DNA from 2 places in the Bacillus sp. M5A3_1b genome. Region 1 is predicted to be linked to the other one. Evidence: a T-box and tRNA genes for the amino acid it is inferred to sense, from the RefSeq annotation. Region 1 holds a T-box; the other holds one or more tRNA genes.
The links. The T-box of region 1 lies ahead of thrS (threonine--tRNA ligase). A T-box ahead of a tRNA ligase gene usually reads a tRNA of that ligase, here a tRNA-Thr.

Region 1 (11,042 bases):
TGAACACGTCCCATGAATGATTCTTCTACAATTTCATACATCCAGCCCATAATTGCAACATTAATAAACGGTAAAAAGAAAGTCGCAAAAGCGATACATACATAAAAAGACCATACGTGGTTTACAAAGTAACACATACCGAAAAAGACCCCTGAGCCCGCCATACCAAATACAATAATAGGCTTGGGTGCATATTTCTTCCCTACACTTGTTGCTACTACACTTCCAATTAGTAATGAAATCCCTCCAACTACACCACCCACCATCGCTAAACTTTCATACGTTGCTGGTGCTAATTTATATTTTAATATGTAAGTTGTGGATACGCTTAAAATACCATTTAATAGTCCAAACACGATAAATACTAAAAGTAATTTTTTTAAAGTTTCATTTTGATATATATACTTGATCCCTTTTTGAAACTCTGTTATTAACATTTTCAAATTAACTTCTTTCCATTTTGTTCTACCGTTTGGCAAACGCACTTTTTCTGGAATGGAGATCGTTTGAATCAAAATACCACTCATAATAAAAGTGAGCGTATTTACTAAAATGCTCCCGTAAATTCCAAAAGTCCAATACACCATCGTTGCAATTCCTACCCCAAACAAAGCATACAAACTATTTACCATTTGATTCAAACCTGCTGCTGCACCGTATTGGTCTGATTCAACTACTCCTTGTATCATCGACTGTTCTGATGGAGAGAAAAATTGTATACATGCATTTTCCAAAAATAAAAATATAAAGACAAGTATGATCATTCCGTAATAAAGCGAAATTAGAATTCCGATATTACAAAGCGAACAACATATGTTGCTTACCGTACAAATACGTTGTCTATCAAAACGATCCACTACTGTCCCTACTAATAGAAAAAAGATTAATGCAGGTAATGCCATCATAATTTGTGTCATCGTTGCGTAAACTGGTTGTTTTCCGTACTGGTCTAACAAATAAAACATTAAAGAAATTCCAGCAATCATAGAACCGAGTCGCTCTAAAATATTTGCTAGAAAAAAACGTGTATACACTTTGTTGCGAAATAACTGTAGCATTTCTTTCATACTTCTAACCCTTTCTCTCGACAAAATTTTATTTTTCCAGTCATTTCTCGGAAGTTATACTATATTTTTCGACCATTATCCAATCTTTTCCTTCTGTATAGAGAACAATATTAAAAAGACTCTTGTTTTTTATCAAGAGTCTTTTTATTTAACTTCGCTTCAGTTAATACTATGCATCTAAATATCTTTATACGTCTCGCTAACTATTTTAATTTTCTAAAGTTCGGATATACTTTATTTATTTTATGAATGTATCACACATCCAATTATAAAATTTTTCTTTCTCTTCAAATTGCGGATAATGAGCTGACTTTTCAAAAGTAATGAATTTTTTTTGATTCGCTTCAATCATATCAAAATATGTTTTTGCTGCATGATATGAAGTGTTATAGTCATATTTCCCCATAAGGAAATAAAGCGGTAGCTTCACTTTATTCACCTTAGTAGGCAATGGATTCTTTAAATCCTTTTCTAATAAGACAGTTTGAGAATGTGATAATCCAACGTTATAACGAATTACATCTAAAAAGTTATATTCATTACTGAGTAGCATCCCAATATTATCACCATCTGGATTTTCAATGAGTCTTAATGTTCCACCATATTTTGCAACATAATTCCTCGGAGTGTATGTATCGCCATTTTTAATTTTTTCAGTCAACTCATTTAAATAGGCAACCTCATCTGTATTCCCAGCACTTTGTGCCTGTTCAATCACATAGTTTAAACTATCCATTTCACTTTCTACTGTATCACTCATTTGCCCTATGCCAACATATGCTTCATATTTTTCAGGGGCTTTATTGGCAGCTTGCATTCCGATATATGTACCGTAAGAATGACCAACCAATATTACTTTTTCTTTACCAAGATGTTTTGAAACATAATCTGTCATAGCTAATAAATCTTCTACAAGAAGATCTGATGTAAGGTTCGAATAGTCTTCAAAGAAATGATACGACTTCCCACTCGCTCTTTGATCGTAATTAACAACTGTGAATTTCTCTTCCAATAAGTTTTGGTATTTTTGCGCATATGGTATTTCTGAAGTACCTGGTCCACCATGTACAAAAATAATAACCGGATTGTTCTTATCTTTTCCGCGTATCATAATTTCATGATCACTTCCATTTATCTCTACTTGCTCTAATGTACTTATACTGTTTTTCCCTTTTATTTGCGAGGTCCATGTAGGAAATATTAGTGCTACGATTAATAATAGTGTAGTGATGGCACCAATAAGTTTTATTAATTTTTTTATCTTCTTCATAAGTAGTATCCTTTCTTTTAAATTTATAAAAACATCAATTTAATTCTGTAAAACTCCCTCAAAATAATATGAATATATAACAATTTCTCTCTCTAATTTCATCTTGCTCGTTTGCACATTTTTAATATCCCATACACTTCTTAATTTTCCCCTATATAAACTCTTAATATTTTCTTAATTTTCAAATATAAACTTTATAGAAAGACTCAGTCAAAATGTATTAAAAATAAAGAAAAAAGCCCTTGTTTTCAAAACAAAGACTTTTTTCCTTTAACTATTTCGCAACCTCTTCTTTCGGCATTACCATACCTTTATAAAGCTGGACAGTAATCCAGTAATAGATGAAATAAATGACTAAGAAAATCCCTATCGGCACCCATACCTTCACAAACGGGTCAACTAATATAAAGCTGAATAAGTTAAGCCCTACTAACACGTGGGAAATTCCAATAATTGCTGGGAAGATAAATAAATATGAAATTTCTTTATAAATACTTTTCGTTAACATACTACGTCTCACACCGATTTTTCGTAACATTTCATAACGGCGTACATCACGAGAAGCACCTGTTAATATTTTGAACATTAGTGAACTTGCCATCATTGCTAAAAACGCAATTCCGAGGAAAAATCCCATAAACATTGTTCCACTCATGAAACTGTTCATAAACTGATAAATTGTCATTTTTGTAAATAAGTCTACTTTTGTACCTGTTGTTTTTTCAATTTGTTCTTTTTGTCTCTTGTCTATTTCAATTAACAACGGTTTATATTTTTTCATATCATCTACTTTTGCTAATGTTACACTATGTTCCGTTCCTTGAACTGCTTTGTAGTGTTCTTCATCAGCAATTCTTACCGGTTTTCCGTTAAATTGATTATGTGTAATTTGTATTTCTCTTACAACCGCATCTTCCCAATCCCTTGGCATACGAGGAAGTTTATTGGCTGCTTCGGGAGCTTCCAAAGCAGAATAAACAGGTTCAGTTAAAGGTTCAGCCACACGTTTTCGAGCTGGCTCTTTTAAAGTTTTTGTATCAAAGTGGTCGGAAACGAGTGGTGGTTTCGCCGTTAAGTCGTTACGTAAGTAATACACCGCTTCTCCATCTACTTTATATTTATACTTGCTTTCTTCCACAATTTCCATTTCTTTTAAGGCTGCTTTATCTTGATCATTTGGATCATGAATTACGACATCATATACACGAGAGAAGTCTGTCATAATACCTACATTTTTTTGAAACGCCATACCTGCCGTCATTGCCCCTGCGCCTAATGCAATTAACATCGCTACTGTACCTAGTACTCTCGATAAGCTATTTACTCGAAAGCGTAGCTGTGCATATGTAAAACTATTTAAGCCCGTTTCATTTCGTTTTTTATTCCCTTTAATTTTCATCACAAAAAATGGGAGCAATGAACTAAAGATAAAATATGTTCCAAGAGTTGTAACGATTGTCGCTATTATAAAGCCTAATTCAGCATATATTTTTACATTGATCATAAAGTAGTATCCTATACTTACTAGCAATATACCAAGTACCGTCATTATAATAATGCGAGTTTTACTTTTCTTTACTTCATCTAGTGTTTCATCTTCACGAATTAACTCCAATTCTGTTTTACGTAATAACCGGATGCTATTCATTAAACCAGTAATAAAAAATAGTATTAAGAAGAAAATAGCTGTAACTAAGATTGCTGGTGTATATACAGATGAATAACTACCTTTCGCTGAAATTTCCATACCATTCATTAAAAAGTTTCCTGCTACACTTGCAAGCAACATCCCCACTAAGATCCCGATAATAATACTGACAATCCCCATACCGAATGTTTCAATAAATAATAACTGTGCTACTTTTTTCTTTTTCGCACCGAGCATCATGTACATACCGAGTTCTTTTCTTCTTAATGTGAGTAAGAAAGAATTGGCATATATAATATAAAATACAGTAATGAACGATAATAGTATGGCACCTACCCAGAATACGAGTCTAATACTACTAATAAGACTATTATCCTTCGTAAATTCACTATTCATCGCCATCGTTTGGAACATGTAGAAAATACTAATACTAATAACGAGACCAATAAGTAAAACCATATAATCTTTTAACATCTTTTTCATACTATGACGTGATAATTTGAATAACATAGTCTCGCCCCCTACTTAGACTCAGCAGCTGAGCCCATATGAGCGAGCACGCCTAAAATGTCTTGATAGAAATTTTCTCGCGTTCCTTGACGCGTTAACTCTTTATAAAGAAGGCCGTCTTGAATAAATAAAATACGCTCACAATAACTCGCACTAAATGCATCGTGTGTAACCATCAAAATACTTACATTGTGATTTTCATGTAAATCTTGCATCGCTTCTAATAAGCTTTTTGCATTTTTACTATCAAGCGCACCAGTCGGTTCATCTGCTAATACGATTGCTGGATTATGTACTAAAGCTCGTGCTGCCGCCGTTCTTTGCTTTTGTCCACCAGAAACAGCAGTTGGATATTTTGTTAAAATTTCAGTAATCCCTAATTTCTTTGCAACCTCATTTACCTTCCCCGTAATCTCACTTGAAGGTACGCCTTGCAGAGAAAGTGGTAAAGCGATATTTTCATAAATTGATAAGTTTTCTAGTAAGTTAAAATCTTGAAAAATGAACCCTAATTTTTGAGATCGAAAATCAGATAATGCATTCCCCTTCATAGAAGTAATATTTGTACCAGCTATTGTCACACTGCCACCCGTTGCTTGATCCAATGTACTAATCACATTAAGTAAAGTCGTTTTTCCAGATCCAGAAGGACCCATAATCCCGACGAATTCCCCTTCTTTAATACTTAATGACACACCCCTTAACGCTTTTGACTGATTCTCATTTCTTTTCCCATACGTTTTTTCTACACGTTCTACAGTAACTACATTTGTTGACATCTCTTTCACTCCATCCCTTTTGTGTAAAATTAATTTCTCACATATTTCTTATCTTTTTCTCATGTAAATCCTTAATAATTTTTAAATTTTTCAATCAGAAAGGATTACACGAGTTACGTAAACCTTTTTCCTATTACATATTCTCACTTTTCTAAAACTCGTTCCTTCGATTTCGCTTACATTTACCTTACATTTTTGTAAGGTAAAAAATATTACAGACCATTTCATAAGGCGGATTCCTTTGTAATGAGCTAGTTTTTTATTTTTATCAAAATTAATAGGATACATAAATAACAATAATAATAAGTTAAAAAGCAATATAATTTTATTTTAAAACGATAAATCATATGATAAAATCATGTTGTCATTAAATAAACGAGGTGCTTTTTATGAAACAAGTTTCAACACTCTTTTTAAAACTAGCTATTGTTTTTATAGGTATAGTAGTACTTGCATTGTGCATATTTGTAATTCCTAAAATCGGGAATTTCGCTGGAGAATTGTATCCAGCTATTGCTTATATGAAATCTCTCGTTTTAATCGATATGTACGCAGCGACGATACCTTTTTACTTCGCTCTGTATCAAGTTTTTAAACTTTTAAGTTATATTGATAAGAACAAAGCGTTCTCGGTATTATCAGTAAAGGCTTTAAAAAATATAAAATACTGTGCCCTCACTATCGGTACCATATACATACTAGGTATACCACTTTACTATCTTATGGCAAAAAAAATTGATCCTCCAAGTTTTATACCAATTGGATTGATCATTATTTTCTCCTCTATCGTGATTGCTGTTTTTGCTGCAGTTCTCCAAAAGCTCTTACAAGAAGCCATTAATATAAAATCAGAAAATGATTTAACGGTATGAAGTGAAGTATATGGCAATAAATGATGAAGGAATAGCGATTAAGCTATCCCTTCATCATTTATTATGGTTCTTTAATGAGTTTAAATTCAGTAATACATGTTAATGGTGTATTTTATTATCAATCTCTATTTCTTATTTTTTATTTCCTCTTTTATACTCTCCACAAACCCATTTAGTTCAATAACTTCTGACTGGTCTTCACCGTATTTACGTACATTTACAGATCCGTTCTCCATTTCCTTATCCCCAATAACAAGAACATAAGGAACTTTTTGCATTTGTGCTTCTCTTATTTTATATCCTAACTTTTCATCTCGTACATCTCTTTCAACACGAATGCCAGCTTGTGCTAATTTATCCGCAATCTCATCTGCGTATTGTACATGGACTGCATTCGAAACTGGAATGACCTTCACTTGAACCGGTGCCACCCATGCCGGGAACGCGCCTCCAAAGTGCTCAATTAATATCGCTAAGAAACGGTCTAAAGATCCTAAAACTGCTCTGTGAATGACAACTGGTCTTCTCTTTTCATTCTTCTCATCTATATAATTTAAATCAAACTTCTCTGGCATTTGGAAATCTAGTTGGATTGTCCCGCACTGATGACTTCTATTTAAGGCGTCTTTAATATGGAAGTCGATTTTCGGTCCATAAAATGCACCGTCACCTTCATTTAGTCTATATTTATAATTCAATGAATGTAATACATTTTCTAATGCCTCTTCTGCTTGCTCCCACAACTTATCATCACCCATTGAATCTTCTGGACGAGTAGAAAGCTCTACTTCATATTCGAATCCAAAAGTTTTATAAACATAATCAATTTGCGCCATTACAGATTTAATTTCATCTTCAATTTGTTCTGGAGTTACAAATAAATGAGCATCATCTTGGCAGAAAGTACGTACTCTTAATAATCCATTTAATGCCCCGCTAAATTCGTGTCGGTGTACTTGACCGAACTCACACATACGAATTGGCAATTCGCGATAAGAGTGTAATTTATTTTTGAACATTAACATATGTCCTGGGCAGTTCATTGGTTTTAATGCGAAACTTTTATTGTCTACTTCAGAGAAATACATGTTGTCTTTGTAATGTCCCCAGTGTCCTGATTTCTCCCATAATTCTTGGTTCATCATAAACGGAGTACGTACTTCTTGATACTTATACTCTTTTTGAATTTCTCTTAAAAATGCTTCTAATTCATTACGAATAATTTGTCCTTTCGGTAAATAAAATGGCATTCCCGGAGCCTCTTCAGAAAACATAAATAACTCCAGCTCACTACCTAATTTACGATGATTTCTTTTTGCTGCTTCTTCAACGAAATGTAAATAATCTTCTAATTCTTTTTGAGAAGAGAACGCAACACCATATATACGCTGAAGCACTTGATTGTTACTATCACCTCGCCAATATGCACCAGAAACGTGAGTTAATTGGAATGCTTTCAAATAGCCTGTTGACGGTAAATGAGGTCCTCTACATAAGTCTACAAATTCACCTTGTTTATATAGTGTTACACTTTCCCCACTAGGAATTGCTTCTAACAATTCTAATTTCAGGTGATCATTCATTTCTTGAAACAGTTTTTTTGCCTCTTCTCGTGAAACCTCAACTCGCTCTATTTTTATATTTTCATTTATAATTTTTTTCATTTCTTTTTCGATTTCCGGTAAATCTTCTACGTTTACACTACTCGGAAGATCCATATCATAATAAAATCCATTTTCAATAACAGGTCCTACACCAAGGTTTACATTACCATGCATCCTCTTTACAGCTTGCGCTAAAATATGTGCCGCAGAGTGTCTTGCAATTTCTACCCCTTCATTTGAATCTATAGTAACGATTTCTACTTCCGCATTTTCTTCAATATTTCGGCGTAAATCATATAACTGATCATTTACTTTCCCTGCGACTGCTTTCTTTTTTAAACTACTGCTAATGGATCCCGCAATTTCTTCTAAAGTAATTCCTTTTACAAATTCTTTAACGCTTCCATCCGGAAATTTCATTTCAATCATCTGTTCTTTCATTTTTCATCTCTCCATTTCATAATAAAAAGCACACTCATCCCTAAAATAGGGACGAGCGTGCTTTTACCCGTGGTTCCACCCAGATTCCCATTGTAAATATACAATGGCTTCTTTTACGGTAACGTCGTTTACACGGCACTAGATACTTAATTTCCCCAGTGCAGCTCTAAGGTGGTAAGTTATTTTTCTGCGTTAGGAAGTTCTCAGCTTTCCTTCCTTCTCTGTATAACCGGGGAAAATAACTCGTGTCCTTTTCTTCGCTTATTATGAAATTGAATGCAAAAAAGCATATTCATCCCTAAAAATTAGGGACGAATATGCTTATATTCGTGGTTCCACCCAGATTCCCATCACAAAAAACATAATGGCTTCTTTTGCGATAACGTCGCTTACACGGCACTAGATACTGAATTTCCCTAGTGCAGCTCTAAGGTGGTAAGTTATTTTTCTGCGTTAGGAAGTTCTCAGCTTTCCTTCCTTCTCTGTATAACCGGATAAAATAACTCGTGTCCTTTTCTTTGCTTTTAAAAGTACATCCATTAATTGTTATTTACTATATCTTATTCATTTTATTTTTGCAAGTGTTTAAAAATGATTTTTTATTTAATAAAAAAAGAAACCAAAAATAAATTTTTGGTTTCCTCTTCTCAATTTTACCAATCTTGTGGTTCGTAATTTAAGTCTGAAAATAGACGTCGTTTCTCTTTCTTCGATAAATCTCTCCACTGTCCAACAGGTAAATTATTTAATTCTATATTCATAATTCTTGTACGCTTTAAAGTGTATACTTGATAACCTAAAGCTTCACACATACGACGAATTTGACGATTCAACCCTTGAGTTAAAATAATTTGGAATTCATATTTTGATAACTGTGTTACCTCACAAGGAAGCGTTTTCGTTCCTAAAATTTTCACACCAGCTGCCATTTTCTCTAGAAAATCAGGTGTAATTGGCTTATCTACTGAAACGATATATTCTTTTTCATGTTTGTTTTCAGCACGTAAAATTTCATTTACAATATCACCATCATTCGTTAATAAAATTAAACCGTCTGAGTCTTTATCAAGACGTCCAATGTGACTAATTCGTAATGGATGATTCACTAAATCGATAATATTACCTTTTACAGATTTTTCACTCGTACATGTAATACCTACTGGTTTATTTAAAGCGATATATACGTGATCTCGAGCAATACGAAGTTGCTCTCCATTTACGCGTACATCATCACCTGGATTTACTTGGTCACCAATTTTTGCAACCTTACCGTTAATAATTACTCTTCTCTCATTAATTAGTTTATCTGCTCCACGTCGAGACGCTTTTCCAGCTTCACTAATAAATTTATTGATACGCAAATTAGGCACATCCTTTTCAAAAAAATTCAAGCTCACACTGCTTCTACCGTACAATACAAAAGGGTAAGCCTTCTATTATAACTTAAATATATTAACATGAAAGGGTATATAACGTCTTCTATTAATTACTCGTTTATAAGAAAATATCTTTATTATACATTCATTTATGCACGTTTTGTACACTTAATATACAAGCCACTCTTCCTTACATACAGCTTGTTTACCTCTAATATCTTTTAAATCCTCATGAATATTAGCTAGTTTATACAACTCTGGGAAAATCTCTTCTACATAATTTTGATGCGCCATTTCATCTTTCCAATAAGTTAACACTATGTAACAATTTTCATTTTTTAAAGACTTCCCAACAACTCCAGCTAGCAGCCCTTTTGCTTTTTCCATTCCTTTATTCCAAATTGTTTCTTGTTTATGTAAAAAATACTTTTCTTTTTCCACCTTTACATCACATATAGCAGCTCTAACGAATGATCCTTCTGTAACAACGTATTTCAAACTCGTATCAGTTATATCATACAACGTTTGAAATAGTTCAATTTCACATGAAAGAAACGTATCCTCTTGATTACTATTTAAATAAATGGTATCGTGTGCACTATTCATAAATGATTGATAAGCCCTTCTATCTTCCCATAAAGTGAATACACATGCCTCATCTTCATTCCATCCACCAAATTGTCCGTGAAATCCATCTAGATGCTGTATAGCTTGCCATTTTTCTTGTGCTTTTGAAAATAACTCTTTTTTCTCTTCTTCCACCTTACAGTAGATTGTTTTTAGTAGCATTTCTAATTCCCCCTTACCTTACATTAATTTCACTCTCTACTTCTTTTTGTTTACATAATATTATTAGTTATCTATAGTATTCAAAAAATCAGCCGCTCTTTCTATCAGCCATTCACCAAACGTACTTAAAAATAATAAAATTTCATTTATATCATTTATCGGTTCAATTACATATTGTAATGCCTTTCTCATATTTTTTTCTTGTTCGGGAAAATGCTTACTAAATAATTCATAGGCAGGATATAAGTCTCTGGAGTAAAGTCCTTCTCTCTCAATTGTCAATGCTAGACCTGACCTGATTATTATCTTCATAATCCAACGACAACAATCCGCTATATCTTCCAAGCCTTTATTATGTATTAACTCTTTGCGTGCTTGTCCAATTTGTTTCCCCAATTGAATAAGATGTTCATAGGCTAACTCCTGACTTACTTTATATTTAGGTAAAGACAATGTTACATCTTCACCAAATATACATACTCCATGTGTTTGTATCATGAAGCTTATAAAAGAAAAACTCTTGGAATTTATCACTTCTTTTTCACTGTAAAAACTCAATTCCACTCCTGTTATACAATTGAATTTTTGCAAAATTTTAATTTCTAGTTTCTTTCGCCAACTTAAGTCTATTAATTTAGGATCCTTTCGCACTAATATAATTACATCTATATCAGCAATACCTTTAA
Region 2 (11,042 bases), on a different contig from region 1:
AATTTTGACGAATATTCATTGCAAACGCTTCATTCTCTACTAGTCTTTCATCCTATTATTTATTTCTCAACCTTTATTTCATTAGATTTATCCTATTTTACTCGCTAGTTATCATTTAAAATCGTAACAAAATAATCTGTCATAAAAAAATGTTTCTCAACATTTTTCGTCACAATTTTATTGAAATGGAAAATTCATAAGCATATACTTGTTCTCAATAAAGAACATAGAACCTTCGCAACTATAATTCATACTGAAACACTATGTTTACTCTATCCATGCTCCAGGCGAAAGTTCGATAAAAAATTATATTAAGGGGCTTTCTTATGTCATTAAAACAAAAAGTTGGAATGGGAGTTGTCACAGCAACGCTTGGCTTATCCCTTACATTCGGCGGTGTATTCGCCTATTTCAGTGATTCTGAAACATCTAGTAACTCATTTCAAGCTGGTACACTAGATCTTTCTATTAACCCAAGCGTAATTGTTAATGTGAAAGATTTAAAACCAGGTGATTTGATTGAAAGAAATTTCAAGCTTGAAAACAAAGGAACATTAGATATTGCAAAAGTAGCACTTGAAACATCCTATGAGGTTACAGATGCAAAGCAAAATAATGCTGGTGAAGATTTAGGTGATCACATCACCGTCAAATTTTTAGTGAATGATGGAAAGCCATCTAATCCAAACGATGATCATGAAATTTTGTGGGAAACAAAACTATCAGAATTAAAAACTATGAAACCGGAGGATGTAGCTACTTCTCTAGAACGTCATAACTTAATAGATGGTATTAAATCTGGTGAAACAGATTATTTACACGTTCTCTTCTCCTTTGAAGACAACGACCAAGATCAAAATAAATTCCAAGGTGATTCCCTGCAGCTAAACTGGACATTCCATGCAGAACAAACACCAGGCGTGGAGAAATAATTTTTAAAATATAAATTATCGGAGGCCTATATATGAAAAAGAAAAATCGTTTTGTTACCGGAATTGTAACGGCTGGTGTTCTATTTTCAACTACCCTTCCGTTCAATGTACTTGCTGAAAACCCTATTAACCAAATTGACTCTTCAAACGCCCAGTCTTTACTATCAAAACTTTCTAAAGAACAGCGCCAAGCATTACAAACGTTAGATGCCAATCCTGGTTTTACTATTTCCCCAGATATTAATACGAGTAGTTCCGAACCAGTAAATATCATTGTAGAATTTCAAACGGCTCCAGTAAAGATTAATGAATTAAAACAAAAAGAAAAAGGATTACAAGCTGCTCCTGAAAATATAAAAGCACGTATTGATCAAGAACATGAGGAATTCCAAAAAGGACTCAAACGTCTTTATCAATTCAGCTCATCAGTAAAATCAGGGAATTTCCAGTCTGTACAAATTAAACGTTCTTATAAGCATGCTATAAATGGGGTTGCTCTAACGTTACCTGCAAATACAGTGGAAGAATTGTTACGAATTGGCGTTGTAAAGCGTATTTGGAAAGATTACGAAGTGAAATTAAATTTACCGAAACAAGCAGAGCAGAAAGCACCTCAAAAACTAACAGATAGCATTCCACAAATTGGAGTCGATAAGTTACATAGCGAGGGCATTACTGGAAAAGGAATTAAAGTTGGTGTATTAGATACAGGTATTGATTACAATCATCCTGACTTAAAAGATGTTTATAAAGGATACCGTGCAAAAAATGGCGAGGACTCTAGCAAAATAGACCCAAACTCTGTAAAAGGTTGGGACTTTATTAATAACGATGCAGATCCGATGGAGACTACGTATGCAGAGTGGCAACAATCTGGTGCTCCTGAATTTGATGATCGTGGTTCTTCCTTCTACACTGCGCATGGTACTCACGTAGCAGGTATCGTTTCTGCGCAAAAGAAAAACAAATCAGATTCAGCTGTAAAAGGTGTTGCACCTGACATTGAACTGTATAACTATCGTGTACTCGGTCCTTACGGAAGCGGAGATAGTTCTGGTATTATCGCTGCAATTGATAAATCTATTTCTGACGGTATGAACGTCATTAACTTATCGTTAGGTGACGATAACAACAATCCGCTTGATCCAACGTCTATCGCTGTTAATAATGCGATGCTTTCTGGTGTTGTTACAGTCGTTGCTGCTGGGAACTCTGGTCCAAATCCAGCGACACTCGGATCACCAGGTGCTTCTCCATTTGCTATTACAGTTGGAGCAAGTGATAGCTCTATTTCCTTACCGAAATTATCAAGTCATGCTGGACAATTACAATTCCCTAACCTAATTTTATTCGGCAAAAACTTCACTGATAAAATAGAAGATTTCAAAGGACAATCCTTACCTATTGAATCTGTCGGAATCGGTACGCCTGACGAATTTAGTAAAAAAGATGTAAAAGGAAAAATTGCTCTCGTTGCACGTGGTACACTCTCATTTGATGAAAAAATCGCGAATGCGAAACAAGCTGGTGCAAAAGCAGTTATTATTTATAACAATGTGGACGGAGAAATCCCTTTCTACGTTGGCGAAAGCACAAAATACATTCCAGCATTCCGCCTAACGAAAGAAGATGGTGAAAAACTAAAAGCTCAAATCGAACAAGGTAATACATCCTTTACTTTCGATGAAATCAATTACATTCAAACAGAAGGCGATCATCTTGCAGACTTTAGCTCACGCGGCCCTGTTACATCAAATGATGATATTAAACCGGATATTACAGCACCTGGTGTTGCGGTACTTTCAACAGTACCTGAATATATTAACGACCCACAAGAGGGCGAAAACTACGATGTTTCCTATGAACGTATGCAAGGAACATCCATGGCATCTCCTCATATCGCTGGCGTTGCTGCTCTTATTTTACAAGAACATCCAGAATACTCTCCATTCGATGTAAAAGCATCTCTTATGAACACAGCTGATGATTTAAAAGAAAAGTATTCCGTATATGAAGTGGGAGCTGGACGAGTAGATGCTTATAACTCTGTTCATACGGAAACAAGTTTTAAAGTGTTAGATACGACAAAAACAATTGTAAATGATGAAGTGATTGAAGTACCTGAAGAAACTGGATCCATTGCATTCGGTAAGTACTATCAAAAAGACGGGGAATCTCTTGAACAAAAACGAAAAATTAAAGTTAAAAATCGCAATAAACAAGAGAAGAAAGAATTTAAAACAGAAATTTCTTATACACCAGCATCTTCTGCTATTAACGATGCTGCCGCAAACGGTGTAAAAGTTTCTACTGCTGAAACAATTACGATTGATGCCGGCAAATCAGATGAAATTGAAGCAAAAATTAATATTCCAGCTGGTGCAAAGCAAGGCCGATATGAAGGATACATCCATATTACAAACACGAAAAATAAAGAAGAAACGTATCAAATTCCGTTCTCTATTCGTGTATCAGAGCCTGGTATTGAAAATGCACTGTTATCAAGAAAAACAATCTCAACTGATACATCTACATTCAATCCATACCGTGAATCGTATTTGCACGGGGCATTCCAATTAAATAGCGAACTGGAGACGTTAGATCTTATCGTGAAAGATTCGAAAACAAATAAGGCTCTCGGCTTCATCGGAACGTTAAACACGAGTGGACTAAAAACGGACGTGTATTACTACTTAGATTCATTCTTTAACGGCAGAGTGTATCCTTTTACAAATGATCCTGCAAAACCAATTGGTGATGAGAAAATCGACTTACCAGAAGGTGATTACACAATTGAATTTGTTGGCTATGATAAAGCCGGAAAAGCACGTGTGAAAGGCGATTATGTCGTAATTGATAATACACCGCCAGAAGTGAAATTAACTGGATTACAGCCTGGTATTTATGAATTAAATGAAGAAAACTATACAGTAGAAGACGGTAAAAAAGCACTATGGATTAAAGGAAATGTATATGATTCTAACGTTGACTACTTAAAAGGAAAAGGATTTAACATTACGCAAGAAGCGAACGGTGTTATGTACTATGATTATTCTCCATACTTGCATAAGTTTTTGCCTATTAATGCAAATGGTGACTTTAAAGTTGGCATTACTCCTGAATCCTTTAAGGTGGAAGGCCCAATGAATACAGGCGTATATATTTTCGATTATGCAACTGCAGGTCCTGACTACCCGAGCGGTGTAAATAACTATTGGTTTATCCCGCAAGGCGCTCAATATGCAAAAGCTAGTTACGATAAAAAGGAATTATATAAAGATGATGAATTCACTGTGACGCTAAACGCCAAACATGTAAAACAATTTGTGTCTGGAGAATTTAACGTAGAATTCCTAGAGAAAAACTTCAAATTTGCAAATGCGAAATTGAATCCTGCTTTTGAAAAGCTCCTTTCCGAAAAAGGGGTAACAGCAAAAGTAAATGAACCGAAACTAGAAGAAGGTTCTGTTACAGTAGGCGGGGCTATTGATGATAAAAACTTCGGCGGATTAGATGGTGATTTCCCGTTCATTGATGTAACTTTCAAAGTAGAAAATGATGAATTTTATGAAGCAAATGCTCAATTAGATTTAGCAGTGTTTGCTTACTGGAAACAAGGTGAATCAGAGCCAAATAGAATGCGTGTCCTTCAAGATCAAACATTCTCAGTTATGTCTTTAAACTCAAAAGTAGAAGGAAATATTAAACCTGGTGCATTCTTAAATGAACGTGGATATTTAGATGAGAAATTCGATTATACAAAGCTTGGTGTAAAAGTATATGCAACGGATTCTTACCGTCATAAGTTTGAAGGCTCACTTGATAAATACGGTTACTTTAAACTAAATGGACTTCCTGTTAATAAACGTGATTATAACTTATACGTGGAGGTTCCAGGGCATTTAACAAGCCGACTAACAACGAAATTAGGTACTGAAAAAGATGGTAAGCTGCTTGGCCAATATTATTATGCACGACCTGATGAAAATCTTGCCGGTGATGTAAATGGAGATAAAGTAATTGATATAAAAGATGCTGAAATTATCGCTAGCAACTATGGTAAAAAAGGACTATCTGTAAAAGACGGCGACCTTAACAAAGATGGCATTGTCGACGAAAAAGATATTCGTTTCGTTGAAAAGAACTTCTTGAAAAAAGGACCGGATGCATCTAAATCACAAATACCTGTTGAAAAATCAAAAAGCGGTACACTGGCAGATATTTTAAAGAAATTAGGATTAACACCTAAAAAATGATAAAGTGAAACTTTAATCAGTGGGGGGTGTTCATCCCCCACTGATTATTAGCCCTCACCAATCGGGCTTTTACGAGCAGTTGATCACCAAACTAACTTCGTTGCTTTCGCTGCATTTTGAGGTGGGGATCTTACTGCCCGGCAAATAGCGGGATAATAAAGAGCACTCTATATAAAGTAGAGTGCTCTTTTCTATAAACGACCCTTATCCAGCAAAAGGGGTATATTGGGGATATACAAGGGAAACCGGAAAAGGAATTTATATTAAATTATATAAAAACTCAGAGGTAGGAAGCAGTTTCCCGCCTCTGAATTATTTAGCAATTATTATAGTACTGGTGCCATTGTTTCTTTTAATACTTTTACAGAATGAGCGAATTTCGCTTTTTCTTCTTCATTTAGCTCAAGTTCTACGATTTCACGTACACCTTCGCGGTTAATAACAGCTGGAACACCTACGAAAGCATCTTTCTCACCATATTGACCTTCAAGGTATGCCGATACAGTTAATACGCTGTTCTCGTTGCTTAAGATTGCTTTAGTTACACGAAGTAGTGACATACCGATTCCGTAGTAAGTTGCACCTTTACGTTCGATGATATGATAAGCTGCATCGCGTACATTTTCGAAGATTTTATCTAAGTCTTCTTGTTTGTACTGCTCGTTGTTAGCTAAGATTGTTTCTAACTTTTGTACACCTACAGTAGCGTGGCTCCATACTGGAAGTTCAGTGTCACCGTGCTCACCAACGATGTAAGCATGAACGTTACGTGGATCTACATCTAAGTAGTCACCTAACATGTAACGGAAACGAGCAGAGTCTAAAGTAGTACCAGAACCGATTACACGCTCTTTTGGTAAACCAGATTCTTTCCAAGTTACGTAAGTTAAAATATCAACTGGGTTTGTAGCGATTAAGAAAATTCCATCGAACCCGCTATCCATAATGCCGCGCACGATTTGTTTAAAGATCTTTGTATTTTTCTCAACTAAGTCTAAACGAGTTTCACCTGGCTTTTGTGGTAATCCAGCAGTGATAACAACTAGATCTGCATCTTTACAATCTGCATAGCTACCGCTCCAAACTTTTGTTGGTGATGGAGAGAATGGTACCGCATGGCTTAAGTCCATTGCTTCCCCTTCTGCTTTTGCTTCATTAACATCTACTAATACGAATTCTTCAGCTACACCTTGGTTGATCATTGAGTAAGCGTAACTACAACCTACAGCTCCTGTTCCTACTAATACTACACGATTGATACCTTTTTTCATGGTAATTTCCCCTCTCTATTGTTCACATCTATTTTTTTATGATTGTTTAAGTAATTAATTAAAATACTAATTTAATGTTGTTTAACTTCTTTACATTCATATTGTAGCACGTATAATTGTGAATTACTTCACAAATTATGACCTATTTGTGAACTTTTTCACATAGAGTGTAAAGTTATTGGAATAGGTGTGGAATCCATACCAAATTAGGTGTTTTCTTTAGATTGTGAAAGGGTTCTTCTTGTGGTTTTTGTCGGTAAGTGAAATTATACCGGCGATTTTTAGAATATATCGATCGTAACTCCAAATATATCAGCGATTTTTAGAATATATCGACCGTAACTCAAATTATATCAGCGATTTTTGCAATATATCGACTTACCGACAAAACTCGACAATAATAACAGCATTAAAAACGCCATCCTTTCTGTATATTTCTACAAAAGAATAGCGTTTTTTGATTATACGGATACAAATTTATCTTAGCTGGACAGCGATGTTTTTTCCATACACGTCAAATTAACATACCGTCACTTATTAACAGTCAATAAACATGTGAACCTAGCAAAGCTCTTTAATTATTGTAGCAACACAGTCGTTTTTAAATCTTCAGCACCTCCATTTTTTAATGTATCATTTAGACCATTAAGATACGCGGGCTCAATTGTTAAGGATTTTGGAGGATTATCCATCGGCGGAAGAGCTAAAACAATATGGTGTCCATATAGTCCCGTACTACCAACTTGCAAGCTGACTCCTTCGTAGATTTTTCCTTTATCATCAGTAACTGTATAATCAAGTGCTGGCCAGCTATCATTAACTTCCATTTCTTTTGGATAATCAAAGGTCAAATCAATCCTCGTTGAAAGTGAAGAAAAGGTTACTTGATTTACTGTTAATGCATATAAATTATCTTTCGTTAATGTTTTTATATTAGGAGTGAATTTATGAATCTCACCTTCAACTTTTGTGAGAGGAAATGCTACGTTCCATGTTCCTGTTTTTCCAAATAAATCTTCCCCATGGACGGAAACATCAATTTTATCACCAAATTCACCGTAATTAGCCAGAGTAAATTCATGCTGCTCGATAATGGTGTTTCCTTCTTTTGATTTCTGTGAAGTAGAACCAATTGCAGATCTGACTTCTTTCCCATTAATGGTTACATAACTAAGTCCAGCTTTCTCTTCATTGGTATTTGAAATAGTATTTTCTCCTTTGTATTCAACTGTGATCACTAAACGTCCACCATCGTAAACAGCTTCTTTCACATTCATCGTTAAACCACTATGGTTATCTTGTCTTTCAATTGATGTAGCAAGCTCATCCTTTTCAATTTTATCAGAAGCAATATCATTAAATTGCGCATAAATGGGGCCTATAACTGGAACACTCGATAATGTCTTTGCCATAGTAGGAGAAATGAATCCAAAACCTAAGAGAGAAACACATATTCCACAAGCAACAAGACTAGAATACTTGATTGTTTTGGTTCTACGGTATTGATTTTTCTTAGCTTGAAGAATGGCTGTTTTTTCTCTTTGAATTAACCTGTCTTCTGGTATAGGAATATCATTGATATGGTGATTAAATTCTTCTTTATTCATAACTATATCCCTCCTTTAAAATGGGGCGTAAAGCTTGCTTTGCTCGATGTAATTGAGATTTTACCGTTCCTTCTGGAGAATTAAGAACCTCAGCAATTTCCTTAATAGATAAATCGTGATAATACCTTAATACAATAATAGTTTTGTAAGTAGGATCTAAGAAATTAAATGCCTCGATTAAATCCAACGATTGCTCTAATTTATTCATGCTCTCTTCTGCACATAAATTAGAAAACATTTCATCATTCGCAACAAGTTGTCTAGAGGATTTTCTTACAAAATCAATGGATTTAAAAACAAGAATTTTAGTAATCCAACTTTGAAATTTCTCCGGCTTTTTTAACTTTCTCAATGAAAGATATGCTTCATAAATTGTTTCTTGGTATATATCCAGTGCATCTTGTTCATTTCTTACATAAGAATAAGCTGTTCGATATAGTTTTGGGCGAACAAAAGTAATAAGTTGTTCAAATGCTTGATCATTTCCTCTTGTCGCTTGTTTTACTAGATAGGCTATGTCCATTTTTATTTCTTCCTCCCTTTACTAATATAGTCGAATGAGAGAATAAAAAGGTTGCAAAAATAAGTGTATATATATCTCCTACAACTTATTGCAATGATTACTATCAAGCACTAATGCCACAAAAAATCCATAAAAAAAGCAGACTATCCAAAGTCCGCTTTTACAAAACAAAAAAGAGATAGCAGATTATGCTATCTCTTTTAGTATGACCCGTACGGGATTCGAACCCGTGTTACCGCCGTGAAAGGGCGGTGTCTTAACCACTTGACCAACGGGCCAATTCTGGCAGAGAAGAAGGGATTCGAACCCTCGCACCGCGTTCGCGATCTACTCCCTTAGCAGGGGAGCCCCTTGAGCCACTTGGGTACTTCTCTATAATATGGCTCCGCAGGTAGGACTCGAACCTACGACCGATCGGTTAACAGCCGATAGCTCTACCACTGAGCTACTGCGGAATAATTATGGTGGGCCTAAATGGACTCGAACCATCGACCTCACGCTTATCAGGCGTGCGCTCTAACCAGCTGAGCTATAGGCCCATAATTGAAAAGCGGGTGAAGAGAATCGAACTCTCGACCAGAGCTTGGAAGGCTCTTGTTTTACCACTAAACTACACCCGCATTAAATTGTAAATGGTGAGCCATGAAGGATTCGAACCTTCGACCCTCTGATTAAAAGTCAGATGCTCTACCAACTGAGCTAATGGCTCATTTTGAAAGTGGTGCCGACTAGAGGACTTGAACCCCCAACCTACTGATTACAAGTCAGTTGCTCTACCAGTTGAGCTAAGTCGGCTTGCGACTTCAAAATGGTGGCTCGGGACGGAATCGAACCGCCGACACGAGGATTTTCAGTCCTCTGCTCTACCGACTGAGCTACCGAGCCTTTATGTAAAAAAATGGCGGTCCCGACCGGGGTCGAACCGGCGATCTCCTGCGTGACAGGCAGGCATGTTAACCACTACACCACGGGACCATTTGGTTGCGGGGACAGGATTTGAACCTGCGACCTTCGGGTTATGAGCCCGACGAGCTACCGTGCTGCTCCACCCCGCGATGATAAAATATTTAATTTAGAAAAAATGGAGGAGGTAGAGGGATTCGAACCCCCGCGCGACTCTCGCCGCCTGTCGGTTTTCAAGACCGATCCCTTCAGCCGAACTTGGGTATACCTCCGAGATATAAAGCTTTAGTGGTGGACCTTGTAGGACTCGAACCTACGACCGGACGGTTATGAGCCGTCTGCTCTAACCAGCTGAGCTAAAGGTCCTTTATGGTAGCGGCGGAGGGGATCGAACCCCCGACCTCACGGGTATGAACCGTACGCTCTAGCCAGCTGAGCTACACCGCCATAAAATATATTAAAATAAGTGGAGCCTAGCGGGATCGAACCGCTGACCTCCTGCGTGCAAGGCAGGCGCTCTCCCAGCTGAGCTAAGGCCCCGTGTTTTTGGAAAATCGGGAAGACAGGATTTGAACCTGCGACCCCCTGGTCCCAAACCAGGTGCTCTACCAAGCTGAGCCACTTCCCGTTAATAAAAGCGCGCCCGAGAGGAGTCGAACCCCTAACCTCTTGATCCGTAGTCAAACGCTCTATCCAATTGAGCTACGGGCGCATATGGTGCCGAGGGCGGGGGTCGAACCCGCACGGTGGTCACCCACCGCAGGATTTTAAGTCCTGTGCGTCTGCCTGTTCCGCCACCCCGGCATGTCATATTGAAAATTGGAGCGGAAGACGGGATTCGAACCCGCGACCCCAACCTTGGCAAGGTTGTATTCTACCACTGAACTACTTCCGCAAGACATGTATGAGTTATTTTATTAAAAGTGCGGGTGAAGGGAGTCGAACCCCCACGCCAAAGGCGCTAGATCCTAAGTCTAGTGCGTCTGCCAGTTCCGCCACACCCGCATATTAATTTTTAAAGAAAAATGGGGCGACTGATGGGAATCGAACCCACGAATGCCGGAGCCACAATCCGGTGCGTTAACCACTTCGCCACAACCGCCATGATTTTCTGGTGCCGACTAGAGGACTTGAACCCCCAACCTACTGATTACAAGTCAGTTGCTCTACCAATTGAGCTAAGTCGGCTAAATGGTGGAGGATGACGGGATCGAACCGCCGACCCCCTGCTTGTAAGGCAGGTGCTCTCCCAGCTGAGCTAATCCTCCGAATTGCCTGGCAACGTCCTACTCTCACAGGGACAAGGTCCCAACTACCATCGGCGCTAGAGAGCTTAACTTCCGTGTTCGGTATGGGAACGGGTGTGGCCTCTCTGCCATCATTACCAGACTGTATTCATTTAAGACAAGAATTATTGTAACTTATTTAACTTTTAAAGTCAACAAGTTTTTTATATTCTTTCAAAACTAGATAACATTGCTTCATATTATATGGTTAAGTCCTCGATCTATTAGTATTCGTCAGCTCCACATGTCACCATGCTTCCACCT

Region 2: it has a tRNA-Thr gene. The T-box ahead of thrS (threonine--tRNA ligase) is inferred to sense a tRNA for this amino acid. The anticodon was not compared.

What each region holds. Positions count from the first base shown of each region.
Region 1 is NZ_JBKEZY010000010.1:61,981-73,022, reverse strand. Features, by position in the region: gene ACLBWW_RS22980 (MFS transporter) at 1-1,091, opposite strand, end outside; gene ACLBWW_RS22975 (alpha/beta fold hydrolase) at 1,306-2,337, opposite strand; gene ACLBWW_RS22970 (FtsX-like permease family protein) at 2,612-4,495, opposite strand; gene ACLBWW_RS22965 (ABC transporter ATP-binding protein) at 4,507-5,274, opposite strand; gene ACLBWW_RS22960 (DUF2975 domain-containing protein) at 5,664-6,146, shown strand; gene thrS (threonine--tRNA ligase) at 6,272-8,191, opposite strand; T-box leader at 8,236-8,458, opposite strand; T-box leader at 8,496-8,719, opposite strand; gene rluF (23S rRNA pseudouridine(2604) synthase RluF) at 8,845-9,552, opposite strand; gene ACLBWW_RS22945 (YdbC family protein) at 9,736-10,356, opposite strand; gene ACLBWW_RS22940 (nucleotidyltransferase) at 10,420-11,042, opposite strand, start outside.
Region 2 is NZ_JBKEZY010000001.1:1,131,624-1,142,665, forward strand. Features, by position in the region: gene ACLBWW_RS06025 (CalY family protein) at 327-932, shown strand; gene ACLBWW_RS06030 (S8 family serine peptidase) at 965-5,188, shown strand; gene ACLBWW_RS06035 (L-lactate dehydrogenase) at 5,515-6,459, opposite strand; gene ACLBWW_RS06040 (DUF4179 domain-containing protein) at 7,038-8,066, opposite strand; gene ACLBWW_RS06045 (sigma-70 family RNA polymerase sigma factor) at 8,059-8,589, opposite strand; tRNA gene ACLBWW_RS06050 (tRNA-Glu) at 8,796-8,867, opposite strand; tRNA gene ACLBWW_RS06055 (tRNA-Ser) at 8,873-8,963, opposite strand; tRNA gene ACLBWW_RS06060 (tRNA-Asn) at 8,970-9,044, opposite strand; tRNA gene ACLBWW_RS06065 (tRNA-Ile) at 9,052-9,128, opposite strand; tRNA gene ACLBWW_RS06070 (tRNA-Gly) at 9,139-9,209, opposite strand; tRNA gene ACLBWW_RS06075 (tRNA-Lys) at 9,223-9,298, opposite strand; tRNA gene ACLBWW_RS06080 (tRNA-Thr) at 9,309-9,384, opposite strand; tRNA gene ACLBWW_RS06085 (tRNA-Phe) at 9,399-9,474, opposite strand; tRNA gene ACLBWW_RS06090 (tRNA-Asp) at 9,489-9,564, opposite strand; tRNA gene ACLBWW_RS06095 (tRNA-Met) at 9,568-9,644, opposite strand; tRNA gene ACLBWW_RS06100 (tRNA-Ser) at 9,672-9,764, opposite strand; tRNA gene ACLBWW_RS06105 (tRNA-Ile) at 9,782-9,858, opposite strand; tRNA gene ACLBWW_RS06110 (tRNA-Met) at 9,863-9,939, opposite strand; tRNA gene ACLBWW_RS06115 (tRNA-Ala) at 9,960-10,032, opposite strand; tRNA gene ACLBWW_RS06120 (tRNA-Pro) at 10,047-10,120, opposite strand; tRNA gene ACLBWW_RS06125 (tRNA-Arg) at 10,131-10,204, opposite strand; tRNA gene ACLBWW_RS06130 (tRNA-Leu) at 10,208-10,296, opposite strand; tRNA gene ACLBWW_RS06135 (tRNA-Gly) at 10,313-10,387, opposite strand; tRNA gene ACLBWW_RS06140 (tRNA-Leu) at 10,417-10,497, opposite strand; tRNA gene ACLBWW_RS06145 (tRNA-His) at 10,519-10,594, opposite strand; tRNA gene ACLBWW_RS06150 (tRNA-Thr) at 10,605-10,680, opposite strand; tRNA gene ACLBWW_RS06155 (tRNA-Val) at 10,685-10,760, opposite strand; rRNA gene rrf (5S ribosomal RNA) at 10,766-10,881, opposite strand; partial or broken rRNA gene ACLBWW_RS06165 (23S ribosomal RNA) at 10,983-11,042, opposite strand, start outside.